3 regions of the Paenibacillus sp. FSL H3-0457 genome follow, and region 1 is predicted to be linked to each of the others. Evidence: riboswitches for the same ligand, from Rfam matches in the RefSeq annotation. Region 1 holds a riboswitch; each other region holds the start of a gene.
What was found. Region 1 has a riboswitch for S-adenosylmethionine ahead of MHH25_RS25205 (methionine ABC transporter ATP-binding protein). Riboswitches for the same ligand answer to the same signal wherever they lie in the genome.
Positions count from the first base shown of each region.

Region 1 (4,964 bases):
ATTCAAGGCAGACTGGTGTGGTGACTGCAAATACATCGATCCGTTTATGCCTGAGGTTGAAGAGAAATATGCACGTGAACTGACCTTAATTGAGGTCGACGTGGATCAGGTTGGAACTGTTAGTGAAGAGCAGAATATTCTTGGCATTCCAAGCTTTGTGGCGTATACAGATGGCCGCGAACTCGTACGGTATGTGAACAAGCTGCGCAAGTCGAGAGAAGAGATTGAGCAGTTCCTGGATCGCGCAGTTGAGGTGTACAACACGATCCATAAATGATAATAAAAGTATGACAGGTTCATGTTGTAAAAGGGTATAATAAAAAGAACGCCATTTCTCTTGAAATAGGGAAATGGCGTTTGTGTGTTCGACACGTCTATGTAAGAAACGTTTCTGTACATATCCCCAATGACCTGCGGGTCATTATTTCACCAGACGTTAACATTTTGTCACAAAGCGCGACGTCAATGAACATTTTATCCGGTATAATGAATTTAGTTGTGAAATAAGTGTCAAAGTACCGAAACAAGCGGAGAATAATTCTTCGCCATCTTAAACCAACAGCGGGTGAGAAAAAATTGAAACACTTAACTTTGTTTAAATGGTTAACCGTATTAACCTGTCTTGTCATGTTTCTGGCCACTTTTGGTGGAGGCATCGTAACCAAAACGGAATCGGGCCTTGGCTGCGGAACAGAATGGCCTTTATGTAACGGAAAACTCGTTCCCGCACATACTGTGGCTTCACTCATTGAATATTCCCATCGCGCTGTAAGTGCACTGGCTGGACTGTTGTCCATTGCCTCGTTTGTTGCTTTTCTGCGGTTTGGCAAGTCACGCCGTGACCTGCAATTGTTTTCTTTCTTAACTCTGGTATTTGTTATCGTCCAGGGAATCATGGGGGCTTTTGCCGTTGTCTTCTCCCAATCTTCAGCAGTCATGGCACTGCATTTTGGTTTTGCACTGATTGCTTTTGCCAGTTCTCTAATGATGGCGCTGGGCATAAGGCAGGAGGCAAAAGATGGCGGATTGGAGCGCCTGAATAAATACCCTCGGGTTAGCAAAAAATTCAGGAATCTGGTCTGGTTCTCCACCATTTACACATATCTCGTGGTATACACAGGTGCATTTGTGAGTCACACGGATTCTGCCGGCGGATGTTCTGGATTTCCGCTTTGTAACGGTCAGATTATTCCTGAGCTTTCGGGTGGGGTAGCGGTTGCTTTTGCTCACCGTGCAGCAGCTGCGTCGCTCGTGATTGTTATCGCGATCCTGGGTCACTTCGCTTACCGTAATCATCCGGACAACAAGGAAATGCGTACTCTGGGTGTGGTATCCGTTGTTCTTATTCTGATGCAAGTAGTCATTGGTATTTTCATGATGGTGACAATGAACCGTCCGGAAGTATACATGTTCGTAGCTCTTGCTCATATGCTGGATATCGCCATATTGTTCGGAGTCTTAACGTATATGAGTTTCCTGGTGTACAAGCTACATCTCCCGGCTAATCGTTTTTAAATATGAAAGTCCACCATCCAGTGATGTACATCATTGGACAGGTGGACTTTGTTTGATGTCAGAGGGATCAGGGCAACCTATGGCAAGCAGCAATTACACGGAATGAATGATGCTTCGTTTACGGTGATGAATTCTTGTTGATTTGGAAAAGAGGAGGTTAGATATGCTGCGAACGTTGTTGGGGGAAAAGCCACGTATAAACGAAGGTAAATTGAAAGCAGCGATGGACGCAATGGCGCATACGCTTGAGCTATTTCAACGACAAATGCATGTGGACCATGATCCCACGCATGACTATCGGAAACTGTATGTGTGGACTCAGGGACTCATCTCCTCACTGGATGAACTGGAGCAAAGCTGTTTCGCTGCTGCTCATTTTCGTAAAAAGGTCGTTGCAGGTTCAACGGATGATATGACGCCGACTGAAAAAGCCGAGTATGCACGTTATGTGTATTTCTACAAAGATGGCTTTATCCGCTGCTTTGCCATTCTGGATAAAGTCGGCACAGTATTAAATGAAATATTCCAGCTGAATACTTCCAATACCAAAGCGCATTTTTCTTATTTTACTGTGTTAAGGCAGTTCGACTATGCAAGGGAGCATCATGATCTTGCATTGCAATTAATACAGATCAAGGACTCTTATCGTGAACCGATGAGCAAGCTGCGCAAGCGACGTAATATGGAAATTCACTACATGAACTCAGAAATGCACGATGACCTGTGGCAGTTACACCAGACCTTGCAAGGTAAAGTGAAATTGGAGGATCTGAATCAGCATGTGCAGGAAATGCGTCAGGGCGTGGATATGGTCTGTGAAACATTAACAGCCTCTTATAGTTATATCAATAAAATATGGAAAAGAAATAATTCCCTTTGACAAATCGGAATACTTGGAATATACTGAGTTTCAATCGAATGTTACATGGATATAACTGATATTTCGGAAGTTACGTTCACATTATAAAGCATAAACTACATGAACTTATAAAATCCTACAACAACATATTTCTTATCGAGAGCGGCGGAGGGACAGGCCCGATGAAGCCCGGCAACCGATTTGTAATGACATGATACATGTATCATTCGTTATAGATGTTAGGTGCTAATTCCTACAAAATGGTGCAAGACACGATTTTGGCAGATGAGAAGGTATATTCTTTCACGTGAAGAGCCCTCTTTGTATCTGCAAAGGGCTCTTTTTTTGTACTTTAGGGGGAGTTTTCCTTTAGATCGGGTAAAGATACATGTAGGTGGTTGGAAAGGGGCAAGTGCGATTGATTGAATTAAAAGGTTTAACGAAAACGTACGGCAAAGGAACAAAATCTACAACAGCGTTATCCGAGTTGAATTTGAGCATCCAAAAGGGCGAAATCTACGGAGTGATTGGCCATTCCGGAGCGGGCAAAAGCACATTGATTCGCTGTATTAATTTGCTGGAACGGCCTACGGAGGGTGAGGTATGGGTTGACGGAATTAACCTGACTGAACTGAGCAAAACCGAATTGCAGCAACAGAGACGCAAGATCGGAATGATTTTTCAACACTTTAATCTGTTATCCTCGGCAACGGTATATGACAATGTAGCTTTTCCACTAAAACTTGTGAATACACCCAAGGAAGCCATTGATCGCAAAGTGAAGGAAATGCTCGCACTGGTTGGTCTGGAGCACCATAGCAGCAAATATCCGGCTCAATTATCGGGTGGCCAAAAACAACGTGTAGGGATTGCGAGAGCACTTGCAAGTGACCCAAATGTTCTTCTCTGTGATGAGGCTACTTCGGCACTTGATCCGCAGACGACAAATTCAATCCTTAAGTTATTACTCGACATTAATGAAAAGTACAACCTTACGATTGTGCTGATCACACATGAGATGCATGTCATTCAGAACATCTGTGACAAGGTGGCTGTCATTCATCAAGGTGGCATTGTGGAACAAGGACCTGTTACAGACGTGTTCCTGAAGCCGCAGCATGCGATTACGCGGGACTTCATGATGCGTGACCATGAAGCTGGACTTGCTCTGGAAGAGACCGCTCTGGCAAATGCAGGCGTTGAATTGCAGGCAGGTGCTGCTTCCAAACTTGTGAAGATATCCTTTCTGGGTAACAAAACGTATGAAGCGATTTTGTCTAGAACGGTACGTAAAACAGGCGTGGATTTTGCCATCCTGCAAGGTACAATCTCTACGATCAAACAGGTTCCTTATGGGCAGCTGACCGTTCGGTTCGAGGGTGATTCAAATGCGATTGATCGGACGATATCAGAATTAACCGCTGAGGGACTTGATGTGGAGGTGCTTCGTTAGATGGATTTTTCAACCGTACGTTGGGAAGAGGTTGGTAAAGCTTCCATAGAGACACTGCAAATTTTGGGTGTATCAGGCTTGTTTACCGTTATCTTAGGTTTACCGCTCGGAGTACTGCTGTTCATGACAGCCCGATCTGCTTCGATTAAGTCACGGGCAGTGTACACTATACTATCCCTGATTGTGAATATTTTGCGCTCAGTCCCATTTATCATATTGATTGTTGCTCTTATTCCATTCACTCGTATACTCGTCGGAACAGCTACGGGGGTGCTCGGCGTTATACCTCCTTTGGTGATTTCAGCAGCTCCTTATTTTGCTCGTTTGGTGGAGACGACGTTGCGAGAAGTTGATCGTGGTGTCATTGAAGCGGCACAGTCGATGGGTGCATCGACCGGACAGATTGTAAGACGGGTGTTACTGCCTGAGGCACTGCCTGGACTGCTTGCTGGTATAACGATCACCATTGTTACGCTCGTCTCCTATACGGCGATGGCGGGCATGGTTGGCGGTGGAGGTCTGGGAACACTGGCAATCAACTATGGATACTTCCGTTATCAAAATGAAATTATGATCATATCCGTAGTGTCGATGATCATTCTAGTGCAAATTCTCCAGATGGCTGGAGATCGCTTGGTTACATTTTTCACCAGGAAATAACACATAGATAACATGATGGATATGCATTAATGCAGATGCCACATGACAAAATGATTAGAGAAGGGGTTTTACACATGAAAAAATGGTCTTTTGCTCTACTTAGTCTTATGTTGATTGCGGTTCTCGCAGCTTGCGGAAACAACAAGGACGCCGATAGCGGCGCAGACAATTCAGCAGGTGCACCTCGTACAGTTGAATTGAAAGTTGGAGCTTCACCTACACCACACGCAGAGATTCTGGAAAGCATCAAGCCTGAACTGGAAGCACAAGGTATCCGTCTGCAAGTCGTTACATTCAACGACTATGTTCAACCCAATCAGCAACTTGCTGACAAAAAATTGGATGCAAACTTCTTCCAGCACCAACCATATCTGGACACAGAGAATAAAGAACGTGGATTCAACCTCGTTTCTGTAACACCTGTTCATGTTGAACCTTTTGGTGGATACTCCAAAAAGATTAAGTCTTTGGATGAAT
Region 1 covers NZ_CP150283.1:5,678,855-5,683,818, reverse strand. Annotated here, with positions in the region: gene MHH25_RS25220 (thioredoxin family protein) at 1-277, shown strand, start outside; gene MHH25_RS25215 (heme A synthase) at 577-1,515, shown strand; gene MHH25_RS25210 (Cthe_2314 family HEPN domain-containing protein) at 1,679-2,395, shown strand; SAM riboswitch class I at 2,525-2,666, shown strand; gene MHH25_RS25205 (methionine ABC transporter ATP-binding protein) at 2,793-3,827, shown strand; gene MHH25_RS25200 (methionine ABC transporter permease) at 3,828-4,487, shown strand; gene MHH25_RS25195 (MetQ/NlpA family ABC transporter substrate-binding protein) at 4,562-4,964, shown strand, end outside.

Region 2 (4,964 bases), 380 kb from region 1:
TGGATCGGTGTATATATGATTTCAGGCGGGCTTGGCGTTATCGTACGCGTGTTTGAGATCATCCTTCCAATTACGATTATTATATTTGTGATTGAAATTTTGCTTAGTAATCAGCTATTCGAAATTGGCAATCTGAGACCCGTACTCGGTGATGGGGTCATGCCGGTTTTCCAAGGGTTGAAGCCTTCACTATTATCTTATACAGGCTATGAGGTGATGTTAATCATGACTGCCTATATGAAAAATCCGAAGAAGAGCAATAAAGCGATGACCTGGGGGATACTCATATCCACTATTATCTACTTGATCACGGTGGTGATGGTTATAGGCAGTTTATCGCTCGATGGCATCAAAACTCGAACCTGGCCAACGCTGGATTTGGTAAGAAGCTTCGAAATTCAGGGTCTGATATTCGAGCGTTTTGAATCCTTATTGCTGGTCATCTGGATTATGCAAATCTTTTCAACTACAGCAATTACACATTACTGCGCTTCAGTGGGTATTCGTGATTTGTTTCGTTCCAAAAAAATCAAAGGCATCATGTACGGCCTGCTTCCGTTCATTTATCTGACAGCAATGATACCCAAAACAGTGGATGATACTTTTGCACTAGGAGATATGCTGGGCAATGTGTCCGTATTTTTGTTTGGCATTTTACCTCTGGTACTACTGTTGTTAAGTCTGATTCGCAAAAAAGGAGGCAAGCATGCATGATTACATTTCGTATGTTGTTACGCTTAGCCACTGTATTATGCATTCTCTTAACGATATCCGGATGTTGGAGCAGTCGGGAGATAGAGGATCTAAGTGTCTACGTTGGTCTTGGGATCGATATCGGTAAAGAGACAGAATTTGAGAAAGACATCGCTACTCAGGGAGGAGCGTATTCCAAGCAGAACAATTTGACGGCCACGGTACAGATTGCTCCCGGTAATTCTAGCAGCCAAAAGAGCCAACAATCCGGTTCGCCTGCTTCTGGTAAAACGTCCTATTCCAATGAACAGCTTACTGGAGATTCCTTGCTGCAAATCTTTCGTCAGTTTGCACTGAGGCGAGATCATCCGCTCATCGGACATCATCTGAAGGTTATCGTTGTGTCCAAGGATATTGCCAAAAAGTATGGTCTGGATCAGCTACTGGATTTTGTACTTCGGGATAACGATATTCGTCCTAACTGTCTGGTGCTGATTAGCCATCATCGCGCTGTTGATGTACTGACTTCAGATGATCCTTCCCGGATTCCAGCCTTTTATCTTACAGGCATTACCAGTAATTCGTACTTGTCCAATAAAATCCTGGACCCCGTTCTACTCTCCAAATTAGATGCACAAATGCAATCCGGTTCCAGCTTTTTGCTCCAGAATGTACTGAACTCCAATGGAGAGGACAAATTCTCCGGTGCCAGTATATTTGATGGGAAAACGACCAAATTCATCGGGGAACTCAGCCAAACGGATCTAGAAGGGCTATCGTGGATCAGACCTAAAGAAAAAGGAGGTATCTTGAAGACATACAATAAAGCGGGGTTCACTGTTGTATATGAAATGAAGAAGAAAAAAACAACAATAATTCCAAAAGTGGTTGGCGATGATATTTCATTCCATGTGAAGACTGAATCCGAAGGCTGGTTGATGGAGGATTGGCGTGCTCCCGAGGAAGAGGAAAAAGGTGCGTATCTCAGGGAATTGGAAAAAGAATTTGCTGAACTTGCCGAACAACAGATTCGACAGTTGTTATACAAACTGCAGCATACCTATAAAGTAGATGTTGCGGATTTTCGGGATAGCTTGCGTATCAAAGAACCTAAAACATGGAAAAAAGTCAAAGACGATTGGGATAAAATTTTTAGCACCGTGCCGATCACGTATGAGGTAAAGACCACCATCACGAATCCGGGGTCTTCCACCGAATAGCGAGGTGTGCCATTTAATATTTAAATGTTGACACATTCATGATAGATCGCTATATTAGTAAAAAATCATTTTCTTATCCAGAGAGGTGGAGGGACTGGCCCTTAGAAACCTCAGCAACAGATCTGAAGGATACTGTGCTAATTCCAGCGGGTGAAAGCCTGATAGATAGGAGCGTTTGTTTTTATTTGTCAGTAACGGCGCACTCTTTAGGCAGAGTGGGTCTTTTTTGTTTTTTCTGGATGAAGAAGTAGGGGAGCAGCAGGTATGGAGAACAACAACGACAAAGGGCATTTTCAGCGGAAAATGCAGGCACGGCATGTGGTCATGCTCTCTCTCGGAGGAGTCATTGGAACGGGATTATTCCTCAGCTCAGGTTACACCATTCAGCAGGCGGGACCACTGGGAACCATTCTGTCCTACCTGATCGGAGCCATCGTTGTATATCTGGTGATGCTCTGTCTTGGTGAACTGTCTGTTCATATGCCAGAGACGGGAGCATTTCATAGTTATGCAGCCAAGTATATTGGACCGGCAACAGGCTACACGGTGGCTTGGTTATACTGGTTAACCTGGACTGTTGCGCTTGGCTCCGAATTCACAGCCGCCGGATTGCTGATGCAGCGCTGGTTCCCATCGGTGAACGTATGGATATGGAGCGCGGTTTTTGCACTGATGATCTTTCTATTCAACGCTTTAACGGTGAAATTATTTGCGGAATCCGAGTTCTGGTTCTCATCTGTAAAAGTAGTGACTATCGTAATTTTCATTATTATCGGTGGCGCAGCCATGTTTGGTATTATTCCCATGGCGGATTCTGAACCGGCTCCATTTCTATCGAATATTACCGCATCCGGGTGGTTCCCTCATGGAGCTACAGCGATATTGATGACCATGCTTGCTGTAAACTTTGCCTTCTCAGGCACCGAGTTAATCGGCATTGCCGCCGGGGAGACGGAGAACCCGGAAAAGACGATACCAAAGGCTATTCATACAACGCTGTGGCGTTTGGTTATTTTCTTCATCGGAACGATTATTATCTTGTCGGCCTTGCTGCCCATGTCGGATGCCAGTGTACTGGAAAGTCCGTTTGTAGCGGTAATGGAGCGGGTGGGTGTACCCTATGCAGCAGACATTATGAACTTTGTTATTCTGACGGCGATTCTCTCTGCTGCCAATTCAGGCCTATATGCTTCTTCACGGATGCTCTGGTCTCTGGCTGACAAAAGAACGATCTCTCCGTGGTTTGCCAAATTGACCAAAAGCGGAGTACCGCTGAATGCACTTCTGATTAGTATGGTGGGTGGTGCGCTGGCATTGCTGTCCAGTATTATTGCGCCAGGTACGGTGTATATTACGCTGGTTTCCATTTCAGGTCTGGCTGTCGTTGCGGTATGGATGAGCATCAGCGCTTCCCAATACATGTTCCGCAGACAATATATCCGGGAAGGACATGCGGTCAAAGATCTGGTCTACCGCACACCACTGTATCCGGTGGTACCAATTGTTTCATTTATATTATGTCTGGCTTCATGCATAGGTATTGCCTTTGACCCGACACAGCGAATTGCTCTGTATTGTGGGGTTCCGTTTATCGCATTATGTTACGCTGCTTATTATCTGACAGAACGTGTGAATAAGAAAAGAGGAAAAGTACATGACGCAAGCACAACAGACTAACCCCATAGAACAGATCCTGCGTGAACATCCAGTCATGATTCTGGATGGAGCGTTGGCTACGGAACTCGAACAGCATGGATGTGATCTCGATGATCCACTATGGTCTGCTCGTGTGTTGCTTGAGAATCCGGATGTTATTGTTCAGGTCCATGCAGATTATTTTCGAGCAGGAGCCGACTGTGCGATTACATCCAGTTATCAGGCGACGGTGGATGGCTTCCGCAAGAGAGGAATCGATGAACAGGCAGCACTTGAGCTGATCCGCAAGACGGTGGAGTTGGCTGCTCAGGCGAGAGATGCCGTATGGGCGGAAGTGCAGAGTGATTTAGTAGGGAGAGAAAGCTCAACAGGTCAGCTTGTAGAAGCTCCTTCGGTACGTGCCGAGACGGTGGAGAATGAGGAGCAAATAACAGAACGTACAGTAGATCACGAAGGAGATTGTCTTCGTCCACGTCCAATTATTGCCGGGTCCGTTGGGCCGTACGGCGCCTATCTGGCGGATGGATCAGAGTATGTGGGACATTACGCCGTGTCGGATGAGACGCTTGTCGCATTTCACCGTCCGCGTATGGCGGCGCTAATTGAAGCAGGTGCTGATATTCTTGCGTTTGAGACGATTCCTTCCTTGCAGGAAGCACAAGTGCTGGTTGATTTACTGAAGGAGTTTCCTCATGCGTATGCTTGGCTATCCTTTTCTTTAAAAGACGGGACAAGCATCAGCGAGGGTACGCCACTTGAGGTATGTGCACAGACGTTTGGCTCCGAGCCGCAGATTGCGGCGATTGGCCTGAACTGTGCTCCGATGGAAGTGGTAACGGAAGCAGTGGGTATTTTGCGCCGTACCAGCGATAAACCTGTTATTGTGTATCCGAACTCGGGAGAGACGTATGATGCAGCAACGAAGACGTGGAGCGGACAGGGGACCTGTGGTAGTATGAGGGACGCATCGGAGCAGTGGGTTGCTGCGGGCGCGCAGATTATTGGCGGCTGCTGCCGTACTACGCCACATCAGATTGGTGCACTTGCGAAGAAATGGCGGAATTAGTTCATATCATGATAACAAGCCCTTCCACATCCTATAGAGGTATGGAAGGGCTTGTTTTATTGTGTTAAGGCATTCTGATTACATTATTCGATAACCAGCATACGTGGCGATGCTTCCCGAATGATTCTCGAAGAGAACCACGAGCCAAGACTGGCTGCAATGATGCTTAGACAGGTGAACAGTACCATTCCACCCCAATGCAGGATCAGTGGAAGCTGTACGATACCATAACCGGAAAGGACCATTTCAAGTAGAAGAGGCAGCAGGTATACGCCGACGAAAATACCCAGTATGGCTCCCACGGAGGACAGTATGAACATTCCCATGGA
Region 2 covers NZ_CP150283.1:6,059,959-6,064,922, reverse strand. Annotated here, with positions in the region: gene MHH25_RS26860 (spore germination protein) at 1-714, shown strand, start outside; gene MHH25_RS26855 (Ger(x)C family spore germination protein) at 711-1,913, shown strand; SAM riboswitch class I at 1,984-2,085, shown strand; gene mmuP (S-methylmethionine permease) at 2,178-3,590, shown strand; gene mmuM (homocysteine S-methyltransferase) at 3,568-4,635, shown strand; gene MHH25_RS26840 (FtsX-like permease family protein) at 4,719-4,964, opposite strand, start outside.
Region 2: linked by a shared signal. The riboswitch ahead of mmuP (S-methylmethionine permease) and the one ahead of MHH25_RS25205 (methionine ABC transporter ATP-binding protein) in region 1 are both predicted to bind S-adenosylmethionine.

Region 3 (4,964 bases), 3.4 Mb from region 1:
ATACACTTCAACCACCGCTGGGTGCTCAAGCAAGTATTTGGCAATAGTAAGTGCATTGTGCTCATGACGCTCCATGCGAAGAGCCAGCGTTTTCATACCTTTCATCAACTGGTAGGAGTCACTTGGAGATAATACCGCTCCAATGGAATTATGCAGGAACGCCATCTCAGCAGATAACGCCTCACCTTTGGTAATAATTAGTCCGGCGAGCACATCATTATGTCCGCCCAGATATTTGGTAGCGCTATGAATGATGATATCGGCACCCAGTTCAATCGGACGTTGGAAAAATGGAGTCAACAACGTGTTGTCAACAATGGTCAACAGGTTGTAACTTTTCGCCCAGGAAGCAACGGCTTCCACATCGGTGATCATCATCAGTGGGTTGGTTGGTGTCTCAATAAATACAGCTTTTGTATTCGGTTGACGAACCTTCTCCAGTGCTGCCAGGTCATTTGTGTCCACATAACTTGCAGTTACGCCGAAACGGGACAAGATGCGTTCCAGCAGACGATAGGTTCCACCATACAGATCCAGCGATACAATCAGATGATCCCCTTGACCAAACATGGCGAAGATCGTTTGCAGCGCGGCCATTCCCGAGCTACAGGCAAACCCTGCATCACCGGACTCCAGCGCTGCGGCAGCTTCTTCCAACACTTTACGGGTTGGATTAGTCGTACGAATATAATCAAACCCCGTGCTTTGTCCAAGCTTCGGGTGGCGAAACGCAGTGGATTGATAGATCGGAAAGTTAATGGCGCCTGTTACCGGTTCATTAATGGACCCAATTTGTGCTAAGCGGCTTTCGATTTTCAACTTGTTGTTGTCTTCCATTGCTGCATCCTCCTGTAATCTCGATTAGATTTGCGGGCCAATATCGTAAGGTGTTTCTTGATACACATAGTAATTGAGCCAGTTAGAGAATAATAAGTTGGCATGAGCGCGCCAAGTAGCTGGTGGCACACGGGAAGGGTCGTCATTCGGATAATAATGTCTAGGCAATGCGATATCCAAACCTTTAGCTGCATCCCGGTCATACTCCCACTTTAATGAGAACGGGTCATACTCGGCATGTCCTGTGGCAAAAATCTGTTTGCCGTCTCTGGTAGCAACCAGGAAGATCCCCGCTTCCTCGGATTCAGCCAAAATCTCTAAATTCTCATTCTTTTCAATATCTTCGCGTCTCACTTCCGTATGGCGGGAATGTGGAACGTTGAATACTTCATCGAATCCACGCAACAACGGAACATGTGGTTTATTGATGGTATGTGGGAAAACGCCAAAACACTTTTCATCAAGTGCAACCTTGGGTACATCAAAATGATGGTATAAACCTGCCTGAGAAGCCCAACATATGTGGAGGGTTGAAGTCACATTGGTTTTGGTCCATTCGAAGATCTCCTGGATTTCATTCCAATAGTTCACGTCTTCGAAATCCATCTGTTCCACCGGGGCACCCGTAATGATCATTCCATCGAAACGACGGTGCTCAATCTCATCGAAGGTTTTATAGAACAGATCCAAATACTCCTGAGACGTATTCTTCGACGTATGGGATTTGGGATGTACGAGAACGACATCCACCTGAATAGGCGTGTTTCCCACCAGACGAAGCAATTGTGTTTCGGTCGTTTCCTTTGTGGGCATCAGGTTTAATATAGCGATACGGAGTGGACGAATATCCTGCTGATATGCAGAAGTTTCATCCATGACGAAGATATTCTCTCCCTCAAGTACTTCTTTTGCAGGTAGAGTATCGGGTATTTTGATTGGCATAGTAAGTCTAACTCCTCCTTGTGCATAAATAGATGCAGCCACCCCTGGCTTGATGTCTTCACATCAATACAGTTATAGACTGCCTTGAGCTTGTAAAAACATTGAATTGCTCTTTCATCCAACGTTACAAACAACCTCAAGTTCCTTAGCGAAAATCACTGCTGAGAAGTCGGGGCATATGACAAAGACCTTCCTCGGATTTCGAGAAAGGTCATATGTAAAAAAGATATGCGCCTCTCTCATCTCTCAGTTACAACAGTGCCACTTGACACTTAGTCGCTGCAAGAATTAGCACCGTGCGGTATACCGCCGGTTGCCGGGTTTCATCGGGCCAGTCCCTCCACCTACTCTTGATAAGATTTCGCTGTATTAGATTGTAATTTAATATGGTTCACCGTCTACTTTATTACATTAATGCCCTCACGTCAAGTTGCAGTTCAATGTCTGCTTCCCAGACCGGAACCGTTCATCATCCGTTGTCATACACTGCCTCAGGGCGCGAAATAGACACATTTTTGCGCTTGAAAGCACCTTGTACCAGCGGTATACTAAACAAGGTGTTATAAACCCTTATGTGAGAGGTGACATATTAAATGGATGGCGACCCGAGGCCTGACTGGCAGCCGAATTCCGACAAACTGCATAGAGAATTGACATCAGCATGCCGGCAGCGGGAAGTGACTTCCGTTTGATTATATAGTGAACGCAGCCCTGATCTCCAGGCTCCGCTGCCGACCGGCTGATTTGTTCTTTTTGCGCCCATAATGATAATATCCGCCAAGTTGGCGGGTGCAGAAGGAGTAGATTAACGATGAAAATCCGGTTGGTAAACAACGGTGTATTTATTCCGGTGGACGACATTCAGCAGGCGCTGACTCCACCAGCGGAAGGATTTTACTGGATTGATGCAGACGTAGACGATTTGGCGTTACTTCAGCCGCTGTTCTTGATGCATGATCTGGCTGTGGAAGACTGTCTTAGTGACGAAGAACAACGTCCGAAGATTGAAATTTATGAGAACCATTATTTTATTGTTATTAATAGCATCCGTTTTGATGATGAAGAGATATTTCTACGTGCGGTTAACTTATTCCTTGGCAGACATTTCATTATTAGTGTTACAAAGCACAAGATCAGCGAATTGCGCACACTGAAACCCATCCTGTGGGAACAGGAAATCAGTACACCGGATCGTCTGCTATATTTGCTGGTTGACTTGATTGTTGATAATTATTTCACCGTAGGTGACCGAATTGAAGCACGGATCGAGAAGCTTGAGGAAGACATTCTGATGCACACCAAAAAGTCACATCTGAATGAAATTATCGGGCTACGCAGTGAGATTCTGTGGCTGAAAAAAGTGCTTGGACCTCAGAAAGAGGTCATTAACACCCTGAACAAAAAAGATCTGCGTCTCATCGATGATCAACTGCAAAAGTATTTCAGTGACATCTATGAGAATGCTGTAAAAATATCTGAAACCTTTGAGACTTATCGCGACCTGATGGGCAACTTACGAGAAGCCTACCAATCCAGTATTGCGAACCGGGCGAATGAGATCATGCGTGTATTTACCGCCATTACCACGGTCTTCATGCCGCTGACGGTCATTACCGGTATATACGGCATGAACTTTACGAATATGCCAGAGCTTAACTGGAAATACAGCTATTTTGTTGTGATTGGCCTGATGGTTACACTGGGCCTGAGCATGTTCTTCATTTTCCGCAAGAAAGACTGGGTATGAACTCGTATGAAATAACAAAGACGAAGCGCTCCTCCGGGAGAAACGCCTCGTCTTTTTTCATTTCTGATTATTAACCAACATTCTTCTCTGTCTCTGCGTGCCGACGGAAGCGGATTCGAATCATGCGCAGTCTTTCATAGACCTGCTCCAGACTTCCTCCATCGGGTTTCTCTCCTCCATACACCTTATGTAATACTGGCTTCAGGAACGTATCTCCCAGCTCCTCATACGCACTCCATACGGCCTCTTGTTCGTTCTCTGGCATCACTGCCAGCTCCACATCAAGAAGACAATCGGTGTCATAACCTTCATGATCCAGTGCCTCTAACAGCTCAACCAACTCGCGTCGGGATAATCCAGATCGATTAACAATCTCCTCTAACGTATGCCCTTCCTTCATGCCTTCAAGCACCTGCTTACGCGTGGTGAACTTATCAAGTTCCTGCTTGTACTTCTGCTCTCTCTGCTTGTATAACCAACTCTCATACTCTTCTTCCTTCAGCGCCGTGTATACCCAGTCCAGCGGGAATGTCGTTGAACGCTCCAGTCCGGTTGTAATCTCCATCCATTCCGCACCATACTCAGTTGCTTTGCTCTCTCCTACGCCCGGAAGTTGCATCAGTTCATCCAGCGATTGCGGAACAAAGGCACTGATCAAACGCAGCAGACGATTCGTTGCAATAAAATACGGTGCCTTCCGGTCAGACACAGCTCTCTTCCTGCGCCATGTGCACAGATCCGTATATAATTGTTCATTGCCGTATAACTCACTGTAACAATGGAGCCGCTGTCCACCATAACTGCGTGACTTCAGATCATCATTCTCATGAAATAACCCCTGCAACTGCGGTCGGTACCCCTCACTCATCTGTATGGCAAGCTGATGACGGTAAATATGAAGCAGCTCCTCCCAAGAAGTCCCTTCATACCAGATGCTGTCCTCACGCTCTCCTTCCTCGTAGCGACTCCATCCCAGCTGCCAACTATCTTCCTCTTCCCCAATCCATAACTGTGCATACTCTGCATTCTGATCTGACATTCTGGACAATCTGTTCATGAAAATGACTTCCATTTTCGTTCCCTCCCTTTGAATATTCAGCTTATACGAGTTAGAGATACTACCTATAGGCAGCACAAAAAAACACCCCTCCTGCAAAATCCATGCAAGAGAGGTGCTTCCTCATTAACCGTACTATGCTGTTGCCCATATCATACCACAATGGTAAAATTCGTCAATCCCTTAATGACCTACTTATTCAATGCCAACTTGGCAAGCGCCAGTGAACCACACAGACCCGCATTGTCACCAAGTCCTGGTGAAACAACATACTGGTCAATGTCGGATTGAAGTGCCGGATGCTGAACGTATCCAGCCAGCAACTCCTGCAGTTTGCTACGAACCATCGGGAACAGGTGCTCCTGCTTCATTACTCCGCCA
Region 3 covers NZ_CP150283.1:2,039,671-2,044,634, reverse strand. Annotated here, with positions in the region: gene MHH25_RS09275 (PLP-dependent transferase) at 1-837, opposite strand, end outside; gene metA (homoserine O-succinyltransferase) at 862-1,779, opposite strand; SAM riboswitch class I at 2,016-2,139, opposite strand; gene corA (magnesium/cobalt transporter CorA) at 2,591-3,526, shown strand; gene MHH25_RS09260 (HRDC domain-containing protein) at 3,597-4,598, opposite strand; gene MHH25_RS09255 (ROK family protein) at 4,775-4,964, opposite strand, start outside.
Region 3: linked by a shared signal. The riboswitch ahead of metA (homoserine O-succinyltransferase) and the one ahead of MHH25_RS25205 (methionine ABC transporter ATP-binding protein) in region 1 are both predicted to bind S-adenosylmethionine.